4 regions of the Kocuria rosea genome follow, and region 1 is predicted to be linked to each of the others. Evidence: riboswitches for the same ligand, from Rfam matches in the RefSeq annotation. Region 1 holds a riboswitch; each other region holds the start of a gene.
The links. Region 1 has a riboswitch for S-adenosylmethionine ahead of EQG70_RS03470 (cobalamin-independent methionine synthase II family protein). Riboswitches for the same ligand answer to the same signal wherever they lie in the genome.
Positions count from the first base shown of each region.

Region 2: linked by a shared signal. The riboswitch ahead of EQG70_RS15325 (O-acetylhomoserine aminocarboxypropyltransferase/cysteine synthase family protein) and the one ahead of EQG70_RS03470 (cobalamin-independent methionine synthase II family protein) in region 1 are both predicted to bind S-adenosylmethionine.
Region 3: linked by a shared signal. The riboswitch ahead of EQG70_RS12115 (bifunctional o-acetylhomoserine/o-acetylserine sulfhydrylase) and the one ahead of EQG70_RS03470 (cobalamin-independent methionine synthase II family protein) in region 1 are both predicted to bind S-adenosylmethionine.
Region 4: linked by a shared signal. The riboswitch ahead of EQG70_RS01165 (acyl-CoA dehydrogenase family protein) and the one ahead of EQG70_RS03470 (cobalamin-independent methionine synthase II family protein) in region 1 are both predicted to bind S-adenosylmethionine.

Region 1 covers NZ_CP035103.1:751,956-756,806, reverse strand. The annotation lists gene EQG70_RS03485 (CoA transferase subunit A) at 1-361, opposite strand, end outside; gene EQG70_RS03480 (IclR family transcriptional regulator) at 504-1,283, shown strand; gene EQG70_RS03475 (3-hydroxybutyrate dehydrogenase) at 1,300-2,064, opposite strand; SAM riboswitch class I at 2,257-2,360, shown strand; gene EQG70_RS03470 (cobalamin-independent methionine synthase II family protein) at 2,374-3,576, shown strand; gene EQG70_RS03465 (cobalamin-independent methionine synthase II family protein) at 3,617-4,834, shown strand.
Region 2 covers NZ_CP035103.1:3,353,562-3,358,412, reverse strand. The annotation lists gene EQG70_RS15335 (thiamine pyrophosphate-dependent enzyme) at 1-478, opposite strand, end outside; gene EQG70_RS15330 (Lrp/AsnC family transcriptional regulator) at 720-1,172, shown strand; SAM riboswitch class IV at 1,286-1,407, shown strand; gene EQG70_RS15325 (O-acetylhomoserine aminocarboxypropyltransferase/cysteine synthase family protein) at 1,445-2,773, shown strand; gene EQG70_RS15320 (cystathionine gamma-synthase) at 2,782-3,969, shown strand; gene EQG70_RS15315 (tellurite resistance/C4-dicarboxylate transporter family protein) at 4,023-4,851, opposite strand, start outside.
Region 3 covers NZ_CP035103.1:2,623,182-2,628,032, reverse strand. The annotation lists gene EQG70_RS12130 (S9 family peptidase) at 1-1,017, opposite strand, end outside; gene EQG70_RS12125 (CPBP family intramembrane glutamic endopeptidase) at 1,131-1,910, shown strand; gene EQG70_RS12120 (VOC family protein) at 1,982-2,620, opposite strand; SAM riboswitch class IV at 2,763-2,878, shown strand; gene EQG70_RS12115 (bifunctional o-acetylhomoserine/o-acetylserine sulfhydrylase) at 2,955-4,367, shown strand; gene metX (homoserine O-acetyltransferase MetX) at 4,364-4,851, shown strand, end outside.
Region 4 covers NZ_CP035103.1:252,498-257,348, reverse strand. The annotation lists gene EQG70_RS01175 (LLM class flavin-dependent oxidoreductase) at 1-672, opposite strand, end outside; gene EQG70_RS01170 (MFS transporter) at 669-2,084, opposite strand; gene EQG70_RS01165 (acyl-CoA dehydrogenase family protein) at 2,088-3,473, opposite strand; SAM riboswitch class I at 3,587-3,681, opposite strand; gene moeB (molybdopterin-synthase adenylyltransferase MoeB) at 3,813-4,851, opposite strand, start outside.

The sequences.
Region 1 (4,851 bases):
TCGTGTAGAAGGCGGGGATGCCCGCGCCGCCGGCTCGGAGCCGCTCGGCGAGGGTGCCCTGGGGGTTGAACTCGACCTCGAGCTCGCCGTCCAGGTACTGCTGGGCGAACAGCTTGTTCTCGCCCACGTAGGAGGCGAGGACCTTCTTCACCTGGCGGTTCTCGAGCAGGACCCCGAGGCCCTTGCCGTCCACGCCCATGTTGTTGGAGACCACCGTGAGGTCCGTGACCCCGGAGTCCCGCACCGCGTCGATGAGATCCCGGGGGATCCCGCTCAGCCCGAACCCGCCCACGGCGAGCGTCATGCCGTCCCGCAGGCTCTCCGCCAGCAGCTCGGCGGCGTTGTCTCTGACCTTGGACACCCTTGTCCCTTCCTCTCGTCGGACTGTGACCCAGCACTCAATCTAGGGAGCCTCCACATGCCGGTCAACAGATCCGGCGGCACGACGGCGCTTCTCCTCAGCATCCGGCCATTCGTCCCCTGACTGTCCATATAGTGGAGTCATGGGACAGGAGCGGACGACGGGCCAGGGGACCCAGGTGGTCCACCGGGTGGGGCAGCTGCTGCGGGCCGTCGCGGGGCGGGAACGGGGCAGCACGGTGGCGGAGCTCGCCGCCGAGACCGGGCTGACCCGCCCCACCGTGCACCGGCTGCTCACGGGGCTGGCCGAGGAGGGCCTCGTGGACCGCGACGCCGGGACCGGAGCCTGGCAGCTGGGCCCCGAGCTGTACGTGCTGGGCGCGGTGGCGGCCCACCGCTATCCGATCCGGGAGCTGGCCGGGCCCTCGCTGCGCCGGCTCGCGGAGGCCACCGGCGAGAGTGCGTTCCTCTCGGTCCGCCGCGGGCTGGAGACCGTCTGCCTGGCGCGCGTGGAGGGCGCCTTCCCCATCCGCTCCCACGTCCTCTACGAGGGGCTGCGGCTGCCGCTCGGCGTGGCCTCGGCGGGGCTGGCGGTCCTGGCCCACCTCCCGGACGCGGAGGTGGACCGGGTCCTCGCGGCCACGGCCGGGGCCCGCGCCGAGTGGGGCCCGCTGCACACGCCCGAGCGGATCCGGGAGCTGCTCGCGGACGTCCGGCGGGAGGGCTTCGCCGTGAACCCGGGGCTGATCGTCGAGGGCAGCTGGGGCATGGCCGCCGCGGTCTTCGACGCGACGGGCGCGCCGGTCTACGCGCTGAGCCTCACGGGCATCGAGCCCCGGTTCAGCGGCGAGCGCCGGCAGCTCCTGGGCCGGGCCCTGCTCACGGAGGCCCACCGGCTCTCCCGGGAGCTGGGTCACCGCTGAGCGGCCCGAGGCGGGCTCAGCGCGCCGTCCAGCCGCCGTCCATCGTGTAGGAGGCCCCGGTGACCATGGACGCGTGCGGTCCGGCCAGCCACGCGACCAGGCTGCCGACGTCCTCCGGGTCCACGAGCTTCTTGATCGGCGTCTCGCCGAGCATGATCCGCTCCACCACCTCGGACTCGGGGATCCCGTGCACCCTCGCCTGGTCGGCGATCTGCTTCTCGACGAGCGGGGTGCGCACGTAGCCGGGGTTGATGCAGTTGCTCGTCACCCCGTGGGCCGCGCCCTCCACCGCGACGGTCTTGGACAGCCCCTCCAGGCCGTGCTTCGCCGAGACGTAGGCACTCTTGTAGGGGGACGCCCGCAGCCCGTGCACGGAGGAGACGTTGATGACGCGCCCCCAGCCCCGCTCGTACATGTGCGGCAGCGCGGCGCGCACCAGCAGGAACGGGGACTCCAGCATCAGCACCAGGATCCGGTGGAAGTCCGCGGGGTCGAACTCCTGGAGGGGGGCGACCTTCTGGATGCCGGCGTTGTTGACCAGCACGTCGACCTCGAGGCTCAGCTCGGCGAGCGCCGCGGTGTCGAGCAGGTCGACGGCCCACGCGCGGCCGCCGAGCTCGTCCGCGACGCGCTGCGCCCCGGCCTCGTCGACGTCGGCCACGACCACGTGCGCGCCGGAGCCGGCGAGGGCCCGGGCGGCGGCCAGACCGATGCCGCTCGCGCCACCGGTGACGAGCGCCGTGCGGCCCTCGAGGTCCTGCTGCTGGGGCGTCTGGGACATGGGGGTCCTTCCTCTGGTCCGTCGTGCCCGCGGGGTGAGGGGCACGGATCACCGCCACGGTATGTGATCCAGGCCATGTTCGCGAAGGACAGCTCCTCCCGGGAGTGCGCGCCGGGTCGCGTCACACGGCGTCATGTCCGTCATCCGGGCGCCGAATGGCGCAGCGCGCACGGGTGCGCTTGGATGACAGGGTCACCATCCAGAGCGGCCGAGAGATCTGGCTCGACGACGCCGCAGCAACCCGGGCGACGGCATCCCCGTCCCGCCTCCGGTGCTACCGCCAGGACCGATGGAAAGGACGCACGACCCATGCTGCGAAGCGCCGACCGCATCCGCACGACCCACGCCGGGTCCCTCCCGCGCACCCCGGCGCTGCTCGAGGCCAACCGGGCGAAGGGGGCCGTCCCGGAGGCGGAGTACGACCGGCTCCTGCAGGACTCGGTGGTCGACGTGGTCCGCCGACAGCGCGAGCTCGGGATCGACGTGGTCAACGACGGCGAGTACGGCCACGTCATGGCCGCGGAGGTCGACTACGGCGCGTGGTGGCACTACGTCTTCGCCCGGATCTCGGGCCTCACCCCCGGCGACGTGGACCTGTGGGAGCAGGAGCCGCAGCGCTCCTCGCCCGGCAGGGTGGTCCTGACGAGCTTCGGGGACCGCCGGGACCGCCGGCTCTTCCACGAGGCGTACACGGACCCCTCCTCGGGCATCACCACGGGCAAGCAGGCGCCGTTCCCGAAGATCACCGGGAAGCTGGAGTACACGGGCCACGCGGCGCTGGAGGCGGACATCCGCAACCTCAAGGCCGGGCTGCAGGCCACGGGCGCGAGCGAGGGCTACCTCGCCGCGCTGTCCCCGGGCTCGTGCGCGCGGCTGGAGAACACCCACTACGCGGACGAGGACGAGGTGCTGACCGCCTGCGCCGAGGTGATGCGCGAGGAGTACCGGGCGATCACCGACGCCGGGCTGATCGTGCAGATCGACGACCCGTCCATCGCGGAGAACTGGGACCAGGTCAATCCCGAGCCCGGCGTGGAGGACTACCTCGCGTTCACCCGCAAGCGGGTCGAGGCCCTCAACTACGCCCTCGAGGGCATCCCGGAGGAGCAGGTCCGCTTCCACCTGTGCTGGGGCTCCTGGCACGGCCCGCACACCACGGACCTCGGGTTCGAGCACCTGGTGGAGCTCATGCTCTCCATCAGGGCCGGCGGCTACAGCTTCGAGGCCGCCAACGCCCGGCACGAGCACGAGTGGAAGGTCTGGCAGGACCACGAGCTGCCCGAGGGCAAGATCATCATCCCGGGGATCGTCTCCCACGCCACCAACGTGGTGGAGCACCCGGAGCTGGTGGCCGACCGGATCGAGCGCTTCGCCCGCCAGGTGGGCCGCGAGAACGTGATCGCCTCGACCGACTGCGGCCTGGGCGGGCGGATCCATCCGCAGATCGCCGCGGCGAAGCTCGAGACCCTCGCCCGCGGGGCCGAGCTCGCCTCCCGCCGGCTCTGGTCCTGACCGGCCCCCGACCTTCCCGCAGACCCTCAGGAGGACACGCATGACCATGCAGAACACCGACCACGTGCAGACCACCCACGTGGGCTCCCTGCCGCGGACCCCGCGGCTGCTCGAGGCCAACCAGCGGCACGCCGAGGGCGCCATCACGTTCGAGCAGCTCACCGACGAGCTCGCCGTGGGCGTCGAGGACGTGGTGCGCCGGCAGCGCGAGATCGGCGTGGACGTGGTCAACGACGGCGAGTACGGGCACACGATGTCCAGCGCGGTCGACTACGGCGCGTGGTGGAACTACTCCTTCTCCCGCCTCGGCGGGCTCACCCCGACCGACGAGGACCGGTGGGCGTCCACGGAGAAGAGGCGCTCCTCGCCCGGCCACATCGTGCTCACGAGCTTCCCGGACCGCCGGGACCGCGAGCGCTTCCGGGAGGCGTACGAGGACCCGGCGTCGGGCATCCTCACCGGGCGCTCCTCGACCACGCAGCCCAAGATCACCGGGCCGCTGACCTACACGGGACAGGAGGCCGTGGCCTCGGACGTCCGCAACCTCCGGGCGGCCATGGCGGCCACCGGGGCGCAGACCGGGTTCGTGGCCGCCCTCTCCCCCGGCTCCGCCGCGCGCGTGACGAACGAGTACTACAGGACCGACGAGGAGCTCGTCTACGCGTGCGCCGACGCGATGCGCGAGGAGTACCTGGCGATCACGGACGCCGGGCTGACCGTGCAGATCGACGACCCGTCCATCGCGGAGTCCTGGGACCAGATCAACCCCGAGCCCACGGTCGAGGACTACCTGGCGTTCACGCGGCTGCGCGTCGAGGCGCTCAACCACGCGCTGCGGGGGATCCCCGAGGAGCAGGTCCGCTTCCACCTGTGCTGGGGCTCCTGGCACGGCCCGCACACCACGGACCTCGAGCTGAAGCACCTCGTGGACCTGATGCTGACCATCAACGCCGGCGGCTACACCTTCGAGGGCGCCTCCGCCCGGCACGCCCACGAGTGGAAGGTCTGGAAGGACCACGCGCTGCCCGAGGGCCGCGTGATCATCCCGGGCGTGGTCTCCCACTCGACGAACGTGGTGGAGCACCCGGAGCTGGTGGCCGACCGGATCGAGCAGTTCGCCTCGGTCGTGGGCCGCGAGAACGTCGTCGCGTCGACCGACTGCGGTCTGGGCGGGCGCCTGCACCCGCAGATCGCCTGGGCCAAGCTCGAGTCCCTCGTCGAGGGAGCGCGCCTGGCCACGGAGCGGCTCTACCGCTGAGCCGCATCCCGGCGTCC
Region 2 (4,851 bases), 1.3 Mb from region 1:
ACTGGATGCCCACGTGGTGCTCGTGCGGGTCGTAGCCGCTGTGCCACTCACCGCGGAAGATCGCCATGACCTGCATCGGGTCCACGCCCTTGGTCATGACCGCCACGGTGTCCCGGTAGGTGGGGAACAGCCAGTCGCCCTCCTCGAGGCACAGGGCGGCCGCCACCTGGCAGGCCTCCTGGCCGTGGCTGGACGGGTAGACGGCCATCCTGCCCTGGCGGACCAGCGCGGAGTTCTGGTCGTTGACCCGCCGCCCGACCACCAGCTTCTCGTAGGCGCCCAGCAGGACGTCCGGGGCCGGCAGCGGGTACTCGTGGCCGGGGCCGGTGCCCTGCTCCTCGGGGGCGAGCAGCCGCCCGCTCGGGTCGACCATGCGGATCTCACCGCGGGCCGGGAGCATGTACTGCTCCGGTGTGATGCCGAAGCTCTGGGAGGCCCGGAGGATCGGGTCCTCGGGGGTCTCGACGGTCTGGCTCATGGTGTCCCCTCGGTCGGTCCCCGGTGCGGCCGCGGTCCGGGGAGGGCAGGAAGGTGGTGCGGCTCTGTCTCCCCAGTATGGGAACCGGGCATGGTTCGTATCCACAGAGTGGGGAAAATGCAGAAGTCTGAGACGGACAGTGCACCGCGCGTGGACGAAATGTTCTAGTGTGGCGTGGAGCACACGCATTCGTCCGACACGTTCCGGGCCCCGCGCCCGACCCGCCCCGAAGGAGCCCGCCGTGCCCTCGACCCCCGTGCCGCTGGACGAGACCGACCGGAAGATCCTCGCGGAGCTGTCCCGGGACGCGAGGCAGTCCGTGACGGCGATCGCCGCGGCCGTGCACGTCTCCCGCGCCCACGCCTACGCCCGGATCAACCGGCTCCGGGACGAGGGGGTGATCCTGCGCTTCAGCACCGTGATCGACCCGGTCCGGGCGGGCCTGCAGGCCTCCGCGTACGTGACGCTCAAGCTCCAGCAGAACACCTGGCGGGAGCTGTGCGCCCAGCTCCAGGCGATCCCCGCCGTGCACCACATCGCCCTGGTGGGCGGGAACTTCGACGTCATGCTCCTCGTGCGGGCCGTGGACACCGTGCACCTGCGGCAGGTGATCTTCGAGCACGTCCAGCAGCTGCCCGGCGTGGTGGACACCCAGACGTTCCTGATCTTCGAGGACATCGACACCCGGGCCTGACGCGCCGGCCCCGCGCCGGGCCCGGCGCGCACGGCCGGCGTCACGAACCGTCACGGTCGTCATCTTCCGACGCGGAGGGACACCCACTACCTCTGCGCATAGTGTTGTTCCAGCTTCACGAGACGTGACCGCCAAGCTCCGACTTGGTCACGCACCAACCCCATGCTCATTGGGTGGTTCGGATGAGGAAGCGGCCTGCATCTTCCGCGGCGTGCCCACCGGGCCCGCGCGGATGACCGGTGCGGGTAAGAGCAAGGCACAGGAGCAGCGCCATGTCCATCCCCGTGACCGACCACGACCTCGCGACCCGGCAGATCCACGCCGGCACCCACGACCAGGTCGTCCAGCGCACCCTGACGGTGCCGATCTACCAGACCGCGGCCTTCGAGTTCCCGGACTACGAGGCGGCCCGGCAGATGTTCGCCCAGACCCGGCCGGGCTTCACCTACACGCGCACCGGCAACCCCACGGTGGCCGTGCTCGAGCAGCGGATCAGCGACCTCGAGGGCGGCGCGGGCGCCGTGGCGACCGGTTCTGGCCAGTCCGCCGTGGCCGTGGCGCTGCTGGCCCTGCTCGGCCAGGGCGCCGGGAAGCACCTCGTGGCCTCCGAGAAGCTCTACGGGGGCACGGTGGACCTGCTCACCGACTCCTTCGCGGACTACGGCATCGAGGTCTCCTTCGTGGACCCCACCGCCCCGGGGGCGTGGGCCGCGGCCGTGCGCCCCGACACCCGCGCGTTCCTGCTCGAGTCCATCGGCAACCCGCTGGCCACCCTCCCGGACCTGCCCGGGATCGCCGACGTCGCCCGGGCCGCCGGGGTGCCCGTCGTCGTCGACAACACCCTCGCGTCCCCGGCCCTGTACCGGCCGCTGGAGAAGGGCGCGGACATCGTGGTGCACTCGGCCACCAAGTTCCTGGGCGGGCACGGCAACGCGCTCGCCGGGGCGGTCGTGGACGGCGGGACCTTCGACTGGTCCGCCCGGCCGGACAAGTGGCCGCAGTTCACCCAGGCCCGCGCCCGCTGGGGCGGACTCAGCCTCGTCGACAAGTGCGCCGCCGCCAGCCCCTACCTGCACCTGGTCCGGGCGAAGTACGTGCACGACCTCGGCACCACGCTCTCCCCGTTCAATGCCAGCCAGATCCTGCAGGGCACCGAGACCCTCGACCTGCGCGTGGCCCGCCACACGGCCTCGGCGCTGGCGGTGGCCGAGTTCCTGGCCGGGCACCCCGCCGTCGCCCGCGTCCACCACCCCGGCGTGCCCGGGGACCCCGGCGCCGGGATCGCGGCCCGGGACTTCCCGCGCGGGACCGGCTCCGTGTTCTCCTTCGACCTCGCCGCCCCGGACGGCGCCGTGGGCCCGTTCATCGACGCGCTCCGGCTGTTCAAGCTGGTCGCCAACATCGGGGACACCCGCAGCCTCGTGGCCCACCCGGCGGCCATGACGCACTGCCGCCTGACCCCCGAGCAGCGCCGGGCCGGCGGGATCGCCGAGACCACGATCCGGCTCTCGATCGGCCTCGAGTCCCCCCAGGACCTCGTGGCCGACCTCGGCCAGGCCCTCGACACCGTCGTCACCGCCGTCCAGACCACCCGGAAGTGAGCCCCGCCATGACGTCCCCCACCGAGACCCGCACCCGCCACCGGGGCTTCACGACCACCGCCGTCCACGCCGGCCAGGAGCCCGACCCGCTGACCGGGGCGGTCATCCCGCCGATCTACCAGACCTCCACGTTCGCCCAGGACGGGATCAACGTGCTGCGCGCCGGGCACGAGTACAGCCGCGGCTCCAACCCCACCCGCAGCGGCTTCGAGGAGCAGCTCGCGGCCCTGGAGCGCGGCGAGCGGGGGTTCGCGTTCGCCTCGGGGATCGCGGCAGAGGACGCCCTGCTGCGCGCCGTGCTGCGCCCGGGCGACCACATCGTGCTCGGCGCCGACGGCTACGGCGGCACCAACCGGCTGATCACCCGGGTCCTCGCCCCGTGGGACATCGGGCACACGCCCGTGGAGATCACGGACCTCGACGCCGTCCGGGCGGCCGTGCGCCCCGGCGCCACGAAGGTGCTGTGGCTCGAGACGCCGTCCAACCCGCTGCTCGGCATCGCCGACGTGGCGGCGTGGGCGCAGCTGGCCCGGGACGCCGGGGCGCTGCTCGTCGTCGACAACACCTTCGCGTCCCCGTACCTGCAGACCCCCCTCGAGCTCGGCGCGCACGCCGTGGTGCACTCCACCACGAAGTACATCGGGGGGCACTCGGACGTGCTCGGCGGCGCCGTGGTCGTGGGCGCGGCCCAGTGGCGCGGGGCCCCGCTCGCCGAGGCGGTCGGCTTCCAGCAGTTCGCCGCCGGCGCCGTGGCGGGCCCCCAGGACAGCTACCTGGCCGCCCGCGGGCTCAAGACCCTGAGCCTGCGGATGGAGCGCCACCAGGACAACGCGCAGCGGATCGCCGAGTGGCTCCTGGAGCGCCCCGAGGTCGCGCAGGTGCTCTACCCCGGGCTGCCCGGGCACCCCGGCCACGCGCTCGCCGCCGCGCAGATGCGCGGGTTCGGCGGCATGGTCTCCTTCCGGCTGACCGGCGGGGAGGCCGCGGCCCGGGCGGTGGCGGAGGGCACCCGGCTGTACTCGCTGTCGGTGAGCCTGGGCGGGGTGGAGTCCCTGGTCTGCTACCCCTCGGAGATGACGCACGCCTCCGTGAAGGGCACCGCGCTGGCCGTGCCCGTGGACCTGGTGCGGCTCTCGGTGGGCATCGAGGACGTCGAGGACCAGCTGGAGGACCTCGAGCGCGCGCTCACCGCCTGACCGGTCCTTTCCGCCCGGTCGGCTGCGCCGCCGGCGCCGCCGGTTCCGCCGGGTCAGCGGGCGGCGCCCGGTCCGCCCCCTGGGTCCGGCCTGACGGATGCGTCCGGCTCCGGCCAGGCCGGAGCCGGATCCTCCCGGCCGAGGAGCAGCCGGCGGACCAGGTGCACGAGCATGGCAGTGAACACCATCGCCCAGGCGCTCAGGGCCACCCACAGCCAGACGGCCCCGACCAGACCCACGATCGGCAGGTCGTCCGCGCGGCCCAGATAGATGCTGGCCACGGCGTACATCCCCAGCGGGAAGACCACACTCCACAGCGAGGACTCGTAGCGCAGCGGCACCCGGTGCACGCGGTGGCGCCACCACCCGGCCGCCACCAGGGCCGGGATCAACCAGGTGGCGAACGCCCAGAAGACCAGGCCCAGACCCGCCACGAGCCCGCGGACCACGGCGACCATCGGGGTGTCGGACATCTCCACGATCCGGGAGGCCGCCAGCACGGTGATGGCGCACGCGCCCATCGCCACCCAGTACGGCGGGGTCAGGTCGACCGGCCGCAGCGGATAGAGCATCATGCGCAGCGTCACGAGCACGCCCGCCGCGGCGTAGAGGAACAGCCCCACGGACCAGCCGGCGACCGCGACGACGGAGAGCACGTGCCGCCAGGCGTCGCTGCCCACCACCGGGTCCAGGGCCGCGGCGGCCACGGCCACGGACTGGCTGGCCACCACCCAGATGAACCAGGTCCCGTTGGCGGTGCTGACCACGGGGCGGGTGCGCCGGGAGAGCACCGCGCTCCACGGGACCACGTAGCCGAGGCCCAGCCACACCGCCCCCGCGAGTCCTAGGAGCGCGGCCGTGGCCCCGTGCCAGCCCGTCGTC
Region 3 (4,851 bases), 1.9 Mb from region 1:
CGAGGCCGGCACGACGTCGCGCAGGGCCACCTCCGCGACCGGGCGGCCGAGGTCGGCCGGGTCCATGAGGGAGATCCGGGAGTTCGGGGCCTCGTGGTCGTGGGTCAGCAGGATCTGCTCCCGCCCGTCCAGCAGCAGGGGCTCCGCCTCGTAGAGCACCCGGTCGGTGCGGGGCAGCACCACCCGCAGCGGCGCGGCCGGGTCCGCGACCGGCTGGATGAGCTGCTCCGAGAACTCGGAGCACATGGCCTCCACCACGATCCAGCGCCGGTCCGCGGACAGGCCCGCCCCGAGCCACAGGCCGGGGTCGGCCTCCTCGTGGACGACGACGTCCTCGGCCACCGGGGTGCCCAGCTCGTGCCGGCGCAGCTGGTGGGGGCGCCAGGACTCGTCCACCACCGTGTAGTACACGGCGCGCGCGTCCGGGGTGAGGAAGGACCCGTAGAACGTCCCGGGGATCTCGTCGGCGAGCAGCGCCCCCGTGGTGAGGTCCCGGACCCGCAGGGTGAAGCGCTCGTCGCCGGTGACGTCCTCGGCCCAGGCCAGCAGCTCCCCGTCCTCGGAGACGTCGAAGCTGCCCAGGGAGTAGAACTCGTGCTTCGCGGCCTCCGCGTTGGCGTCGAGGAGCACCTGCTCCCCGGCCATGGGGGTGCCGGGCTCGACGACAGGCGGGGTCCAGTCCGCCAGCACGTCGCCGGTGGTCACGGCCGGGACCCGGCAGAACACCTGGTGCGCGCCGCCCTCCACGGTGCGGGCGAAGTACCACCAGGCGCCGCGCCGGCTGGGCACGGACAGGTCGGTCTCCTGGGTGCGGTCCTTGATCTCCCCGAAGATCGTCTCCCGCAGGCCCGTGAGGTGGACGGTGGCGGACTCCGCGTACTCGTTCTCCGCGGTGAGGTGGGCCAGCACCTCGGGGGAGTCCTTGTCCCGCATCCACTCGTACGGGTCGGAGAACACGTGGCCGTGGAAGGCGCGCTCGACGGGCTGCTGGCGGATCTGCGGGGGAAGGACAGTCATGGTCCCCATCCTAGGGAAGACGTCCCGGGTGGGGAGGGGCGGTCCGGGCGGGCCCGGGGGCGCCCGGCGCGGGCTGCACGGGGCGGCCGGCGGGCCGGTGCCAGAATGGCCGCATGAGCACCCATGCCCACCTCGCCCCGCGACCGCCCGCCTTCGGCTCCACCCGCGCCGACCTGTGGGTGCAGGTGCTCCTGGTGCTCGGGGTGTCCCTGGGCGCCTCGGCCCTCTGGGCGGTGCTGTCCCTCGCCGAGCACCTGGCGCGCGGACCGCTCTCCGAGGCGCAGGCCACGATGAACCCGCCGCTGAGCCCGCAGCCCCTCATCGACCTGCTGCGCCAGCTCACCGGGATCGCCCTGGACCTGGTGCCGGTGCTGCTCGCGCTCTACCTGCTCGCCGGCTCCGCCGGGGCGCTGGGCACGGTCCGCCGGCGGATCGGCCTCGACGCCCGGATGCCCCTCCCGGACCTGGGCCTCGGCACCGTGCTCTTCCTGCTCATGGGCCTGGGCACGCTGGCGCTCTACGGCGCCGGCCGGGCCCTGGGCGTCACCGCGGAGGTGACCACGTCCGGGCTCGCCGCGCACTGGTGGACGGTGCCCGTGCTGCTGCTCTCGGCCGTGCGCCACGCCCTGGTCGAGGAGGTCGTGGTGGTCGCGTTCCTGACCGACCGGCTGACCCGCATCGGGTGGAGCTGGCCCGTGGTGCTGGTGGTCACGGCCCTGTTCCGCGGCAGCTACCACCTCTACCAGGGGATCGGGCCCTTCCTCGGCAACGTGGTGATGGGCCTCGTCTTCGCGGAGCTCTACCGGCGCACCGGCCGGGTGATGCCCCTCGTCGTCGCGCACTTCCTGCTGGACGCCGTCGGCTTCCTCGGGGCCGCCCGGCTGCTGGGCTGAGCCCCGCCCCGCGGGGCGCGGCCCAGCCGCCGGGCACCGCGGGTCCGGCCGCGGACCGGACCGGGCCGGCCTCAGATGGTGACGGCGCCGTCCGGGGTGCTGAACGAGACGGAGAGCACCCCGGGGGTGCCGTCCGGATAGCGCCAGTCGACCTCGAGGTCCTCGAGCGCGGTCTCGACGGGGGCGCCCAGCCACTCGGCGACCCGCTCCGGGGCACCGGCGATGGTCATCCCCGCGAGCCCCACGTCCGTGATCCGCGCCTGGGACGGGTGCATCTCCGGGGCGGAGTCGAAGTGGATCATGAACGGCAGCTGCGGATCGGCGATCAGGCCCTTGACGCCGATCTGGTGCCACTCCAGGCACCGGCCGTCCGGGAACACCCGGTGGCCGGGCACGGAGCGGCGCCCCAGGCGCTGCTCGAAGGGGGCGAGGTCCTCGACCTCCACGACCCAGCCCAGCCAGCCGCCGCCGGCCGCGGACCGGGCCCGCACGGCCTGCCCGAAGGGGGCCTTCTCCGCCGCCGGGTGCTGGAGGACCTCGACGACCTCCACGTACTGGTGGTTCGTGAGCGGCAGGATCATGTTGCGGGTGCCGAAACGGGGGTGCACCCCGCCCTTGACCGGTTCGATCCCGAGCTGGTCGGCGATGCGCTCGGTGGTGGCCTCCAGGCCCTCCGGGCGGCAGGCGTAGGACACGTGGTCGACTCTCATGGGCACATCGTGGCACCCTGTGAGTTTCGTCTCCAAATCGGTCCGCGACGCGCCGGGCACCGTGCGGGCGGCACCCCGGCCGGGGCGTCACGCCCGACCCCGGCTTGACGCCGTGCGGGCCTGATCCGGAGAATGCTGTCCAGGTCATGAGCGCCAGCGTCCAAGCCCCAGCTAGCTGGCCGGCAACCCTCCACCGCGGTGGGGTGCCCTGGGTGAAGACCAGGCTCCTCGCGTCCGGCGAGCGAGCAAGCGCGGGTCCCCGGCGCCCGGCCGTTCCCGGCCGCACCGCCTCGGCCGGGACGGGACCCCTGAGATCCACAAGGAGTCCCACGGCATGTCCGATCTCCCCGCCTCCAGCACCGACGCCTCCGCCGCCCGCACCGACGTGGCCGCGGCCGAGCGCCCCACCCCCGAGAACCCCGGGGGCTGGGCCTTCGAGACCCGGCAGATCCACGCGGGGCAGAGCCCCGACCCGGTCACCGGCTCGCGCGCCCTGCCGATCCACCAGACCACGTCCTTCGTCTTCCCCGACGCCCAGACCGCCGCCGACCGCTTCGCGCTCGCCGAGCTCGGCCCGATCTACACGCGGATCGGCAACCCGACCACGGAGGTCGTGGAGAACCGGATCGCCGCCCTGGAGGGCGGCGTGGGCGCCCTCATGCTCAGCGCGGGGCAGTCGGCGACGACGTTCGCCGTGCTCAACGTCGCCGGCGCGGGAGACCACCTCGTGGCCAGCCCCAGCCTGTACGGCGGGACCTACAACCTCTTCAAGTTCACGCTGCCCAAGCTCGGCATCGAGACCACCTTCGTCTCCGACCCCGACGATCCCGAGGCGTGGCGGCGGGCGGTCCGGCCGAACACGAAGGCCTTCTTCGCCGAGACGATCCCGAACCCGCGCAACGACGTCCTCGACATCGAGACGGTCTCCGGGATCGCCCACGACCACGAGGTCCCGCTCATCGTGGACAACACCGTGGCGACCCCCTACCTCGTCCAGCCCCTGCGCTGGGGCGCGGACGTCGTGGTGCACTCGGCCACCAAGTTCCTCGGCGGGCACGGCACGGCCATCGGCGGCGTGATCGTGGACTCCGGGGCCTTCGACTACGGCCGCTACCCGGACCGCTTCCCCGGCTTCAACCAGCCGGACGAGTCCTACGGCGGCCTCGTCTACGCCGAGGCCCTGGGCGCGGAGGGGCCCTTCGGCGTCAACCTGTCCTACATCCTCAAGGCCAGGGTGCAGCTGCTGCGCGACCTCGGCTCGGCGATCTCCCCGTTCAACGCGTTCCTCATCGAGCAGGGCATCGAGACGCTGTCCCTGCGGATGGAGCGGCACGTGGCCAACGCCGGGACGGTGGCCCGCTGGCTCGAGGCCCGCGAGGACGTGCGCTCGGTGTCCTGGGCCGGGCTGGAGTCCTCCCCGTGGCACGAGCGGGCGCAGAAGTACGCGCCCCGGGGCGCCGGGTCGATCCTGGGCTTCGTCCTCGACGGCGGCCGGGAGGCCGGGGCCGCCTTCGTGGACGCCCTGACCCTGCACTCGAACGTCGCCAACATCGGCGACGTGCGCTCCCTCGTGATCCACCCCGCGTCCACCACGCACAGCCAGCTCCTGCCCGAGGAGCAGCTGGCCGCCGGCGTGGAGCCCGGCTTCGTGCGCCTGTCCGTGGGCCTGGAGCACATCGACGACATCCTGGCGGACCTGGAGCAGGGCTTCGCCGCGGCCGCGGCCGCGCAGGGAGGACAGGAGTGACCGTGACGGTCGTGAGGGGCTCCGGCGCCGGGACCGCCGTCCGCGAGGACGGCGTGCCGCGGGTCGCCGGGATCGGCGAGCTCGAGCTCGAGTCGGGCTTCCGGCTGCCCGACGTCCGGATCGCCTACGAGACGTGGGGGACGCTCGCCCCGGACGCCTCCAACGCGGTGCTCGTCGAGCACGCCCTCACCGGGGACACCCACGTGGCGGCCGGCCGGGCCCGCCCCGGCGCCCCCGAGGCCGAGCGGCGCGCCGCCGAGAGCGGCGGCTGGTGGGAGGGCCTGATCGGCCCCGGCGCCGCCATCGACACGGACCGGTGGTTCGTGGTCTGCACCAACATCGTGGGCGGCTGCTACGGGTCCACGGGCCCGGCGACTCCCACGCCGCCGAGCGTGGACCCCGAGGGCCGCCCCTGGGGCTCCCGCTTCCCGCTCATCACCGTCCGGGACTCCGTGCACGCCGAGGCGGCGCTGGCCGACGCCCT
Region 4 (4,851 bases), 500 kb from region 1:
CAGGAACGGGGTGCCCTGGGGTCCGGGGTGGGTCAGCGCCTGGCCGGGCACGGAGAACCAGGTGCCCTCGTGGCCGATGGGATGCACGAGCTCCGGGTCCACGAAGACCCCGGCGCCGGCGTCGGCCTTCACCGCCCCGGGCTCGAAGGAGCCCTCGAGGAGCTTGTACATGACCTCCATGTACTCGTCGGCGCGGTCGTAGCGCTCGTCGTGCGGGATCTGCCGGTCCATGCCCAGGTTGCGGGCGGCGGAGTCCTGGTAGGAGGTCACCACGTTCCACGCCACCCGGCCGCGGGTGAAGTGGTCGAGGGTCGCGAAGGTGCGGGCCAGCAGGTAGGGGGCTTCGTAGGTGACCGAGGCGGTCACCCCGAAGCCGAGCTGCTCGGTGGCCGCGGCCATCGCCGGCACCGCGACGAGCGGGTCGAGCACCGGGTACTGCACTCCCCCGCGGGCCGTGGCCTCTGCCCCGCCGCCGTACACGTCGTAGACGCCGGGGACGTCCGCCAGGAACAGCGCGGTGAAGCCGCCCTCCTCGAGGGTGCGGGCCAGCGACGTCCAGTACTCGAGCGTGTCGAAGCCGGCGACCCCGGCCTCCGGGTGGCGCCACAGTCCCGGTGACTGGTGCACGGGCACCATCATGTCGAAGGCGTTCAGCAGCAGGGGGCGGCTCATACGGTGGTCCTCTCGGGGGTGGGCTGGGTGGCGCTCGCGGCGGCGGGAGTCGCGAGGACCGGGGCGGCCGCGGTCCGGCCGGCGTGCAGATCGGTGAGTTCGGTGCCGCGCCGGTCCCGGGCGGGATCCTTCGCGGCCAGGGCGGCGACGACGGAGAGCACGGCCAGCACGGAGAGGTAGCCGGCGATCAGCCACGGGGTGTCCCCGCCGGCGGCGAAGAGCAGGGCGGCGATCAGCGGCATGAGCCCGCCGCCCAGGACGGTGCCGACCTGGTAGCCGAAGCTCACGCCCGAGTACCGCACGTGCACGGGGAACTGCTCGGCGAACCAGGCCGCCTGCGGTCCGTAGACCGCGTCGTGGACGAGGTTGATGCCGAGGATGACCACGAGCGGCAGCAGGGCGAGCGGGCCGGCCTCGAGGAAGGCGAACAGCACCCAGCCGAAGACGCCGATCGCCGCGTAGGCGGTCACCGAGACGACCTTCCGGCCCACCCGGTCGGACAGCCAGGCCCAGAACGGGGTGGAGAACAGGCCGATGGCCGAGGCGATCATCACCGCGGTCACGCCCGCGGCGCTGTCCCCGCGCACGTCCCGCAGGTAGGTCAGCATGTAGACCGTCACCAGGTAGTAGACGGCGTTCTGGGCCAGGCGCAGGCCGATCGTCACCAGCACCGGGCGGCGGTGGTGGACCAGCAGCTCCCGCAGGGGGGCCTTGGCCACGTTCCCCGAGGCCCGGTGCTCCAGGAACTCCGGGGCGTCGGCCACGCCGAGGCGGATCCACAGGCCCACCGCCACGAGCAGGGCCGAGAGCAGGAAGGGGATGCGCCAGCCGTAGGCGGCGAACTGCTCCTCGCTCATGACGTTCTGCACGATGAAGAACGCGCCGGTGGCCAGCAGCATGCCGGCGGAGGAGCCGATCTGGGTGAAGGACCCGAAGAACCCGCGGTGCCGGGCCGGTGAGTGCTCCACGCTCAGCAGCGCGGAGCCGCCCCACTCGGCACCCGCGGACAGGCCCTGGAGGATGCGCAGGACCACGAGCCCGACGACGGCCCACCAGCCGATCACCTCGTAGGTGGGCAGCAGGCCGATCAGGGTGGAGGCCACGCCCATGAGCAGCAGGGAGGCCACCAGCAGGGCCTTGCGGCCGATCCGGTCCCCCAGGTGCCCGGCGATGATCCCGCCCAGGGGCCGGGCGATCACCCCGACCGCGAGCGTGGCGAAGGACGCCACGATACCGCCGAGCTCGGTGGCCATGGGGAAGAACTGGACGTTGAAGACGAGTGCGGCGGCGGTGCCGTAGAGGTAGAAGTCGTACCACTCGATGGTGGTCCCGGCGAAGGCCGAGGCCAGGACGCGCTTCTTGCCGTGGACGATGCTGCTGCGGCCCGGGGCGGCCGTGGTCGTGGTGCTCATGCGTCAGGCTCCTGGGGTTCGGTCGGCGTCGGTCGTGGCATCGGTCGTGGCATCGGTCGCGGCATCGGTCGTGGCATCGGTCGTGGCATCGGTCGTGGCGCCGGTCCTCGCGTCGCCGATGGCGTTCAGGCCCTCCGGCAGGGTGCCGTTGATGAGGTAGTCGCCGAGGGCTCGGGCGCGGAAGGCGATCGGGTTGTGGGTGGCCACGGTCTGGGCGTTGCGCCAGTGCCGGTCCAGGCCCTTGGCCGTGGACGTGGCGGAGGCGCCCACGGTGAGGAACAGGTCCTGGGCCGCGCCGAGCGCCAGCTCCGGCACGGTGACCTGGGCGTGCTCCACGGCGATCTCGGACTCGTGCAGCGCCGCCGGGAGGGCCCCGGTGAAGTCCGGCCGGTCGGCGCCGGCCGCTGCGGCGGCGGCGATCCCGGCGTCCAGGGCGCGGGCGGCGTGCAGGACGGTGGCCTCGGCGGCGAAGGCCTTGGCGGAGATCCGCCCGGTGGCCTCCTGGATCAGCGGGTCGTCGCGGAACGGCAGGCCGAGCCCGGTGTTGAAGGTCCGCCGGCGTCCGGCGATGGTCTCCACCGCGTCCCGCCGGGCCGCCCGGGCGATGCCGGCCAGCACGGCCAGCAGCACGAGCTGGAAGAAGGCGGCCTCGTGGACGGCCTCCGCGCTGCCGGCGGTGCGGTCCAGCACGGCGTCCTCCGGGACGCGCACCCGCTCGAAGACCGCGGTGCCGGTGCCGGTGAGCTTCTGCCCGAAGCCGTCCCAGTCGTCCTCGAGCGTCACGCCCTCGGCGTCCGTGGCGACGACGGCGAAGCGGCGCCCGTCGCGGCCGTCCAGGGCGGCCGAGACGCGGGTGTAGTCGCAGAAGACGGAACCGGTGGCGTAGAACTTCCGGCCGGTGAGCTCCCAGCCCTCGGGGGTCCGGCTCAGCACGGTGTTCAGGGTGCCCAGCGCGTTGCCGCCCTTCTCCGTGGAGGCGTTGCCGACGGTGGCCCCGGCCAGCACCCGCGGGTACCAGACCTCCTGGAGCTCCCGGGGCAGGAAGCGCAGGGACTCCACGAAGCCGTGGTGGGAGCGGTAGAGGTGGGCGATGTTGGAGTCGGCCTCGGCCAGGTCGACCAGCAGCCGGGTGAAGTCCTCGAGGCTGACCCCGGGGCCGCCGTGGGCCGCCGGGACGCGCAGGGCACCGAACCCGGCCCGGTCCAGCCGGCCGACCTCCGCGTAGGGCAGCGCGCGCCGGAGGTCCCGGTCCAGGGCGCCGGCGGCGATCTCCGCGAACAGCGGCCGGAAGTGCTCCCGCAGCCCGGAGTAGTCCCCGGGCAGGCCGGCGGCGAGGTCCGTGCCGGCGCGGGGATGGGCGGTGGTCTCCTCGACCGTGCTCGGGGTCATGCGGTGGTCCTCTCGGTCGCACCGAGGATTGCCGGTCGGCCGGTCGCGCCGGGGGCGGGCCCGGTGGCGGCAGCGCCGGAGGCTGACGTCACGGACCGACTGCAGATCCGGGATCTCCATCGGTTCTGGCATTAGCACCCTGACCCCGGAGGAGGGCGGGTTGCTGCGGCGTCGTCGAGCCAGATCTCTCAACCGCTCTGAATGGGGCGCTTGCCATGGCATCAGACCGCCCGGTCCAGGGCCAACCGGATGACGGGCGCACGTCATGGAGTGTCACGACGGCGTCACAGAAGGTCACGTCCTCCGCGGTGGTGTAGCGGTGTGCCGCAGGAGACCGGATCAGTAGACCGGCTGGTCCGGCTCCACCTGCGCCACCCAGGCAAGCACTCCACCCTCGAGGTGACGGACCCGCTCCTCCCGCCCGGCGTAGAAGGACCGCAGCGCGGCGAGCGCGGTCGCGGAGCGGGCCCCGGCCTTGCAGTGCAGCACGAGGTCAGCGCCGCGGGCCTCCGGGGGCAGGGCGTCCGCGCCGCGGTCCAGGATCTCCTGCAGGGGCACGGGCACGGCGCCGTCGATGGCCACGAGCTCCCGCTCCCAGTCCTCGCGCACGTCCACCAGGGCGAAGGACGCCTCCCCGCGCTCCCGGCGCTCGAGCAGCCGGGCCAGCTCGGCCGCCCCGACGGTCTCGGAGGCGTCCGCGCCGGGCAGCGCGCAGACCGCGGCGGGCCGGGCCACCGCGGTGACCGGGGCGGCGTCGGGATCCAGGGTGAGCCGCATCTCGCGCCAGGTCATCGCCAGCGCGTCGTGCAGCAGCACCCGGCCGAGCAGGGGCTCCCCGGTGCCGGTGACGAGCTTGACGGCCTCGGTGACCATGACCGCGCCGACGGTGGCGGGGAGCATGCCGAAGACCCCGCCCTCGGCGCAGCTGGGCACCTCGCCGTCCGGCGGGGCCTCGGGGTAGAGGTCCCGGTAGGTGGGCCCGTGCCCGGTCCAGAAGACGCTGACCTGCCCCTCGAAGCGCAGGATGGAGCCCCACACGCAAGGCGTGCCGGTCAGGGCGGCGGCGTCGCTGACCACGTAGCGGGTCGCGAAGTTGTCGGCGCCGTCCAGGACCAGGTCGTACCGGCCGATGATGTCCACGGCGTTGTCCGCGTCCAGCCGGACGGGGTGGGTGCGGACCTCCACCAGCGGGTTGAGCGCGGTGACGGCCTCGGCGGCGGAGACGGACTTGGGGCGGCCGACGTCGGCGGCCGTGTGCACCACCTGGCGCTGCAGGTTGGAGACCGCCACCACGTCGTCGTCGACGATCCCGAGGGTCCCGACCCCCGCCGCGGCGAGGTACTGCAGGGCCGGGGACCCGAGCCCCCCGGCGCCGACG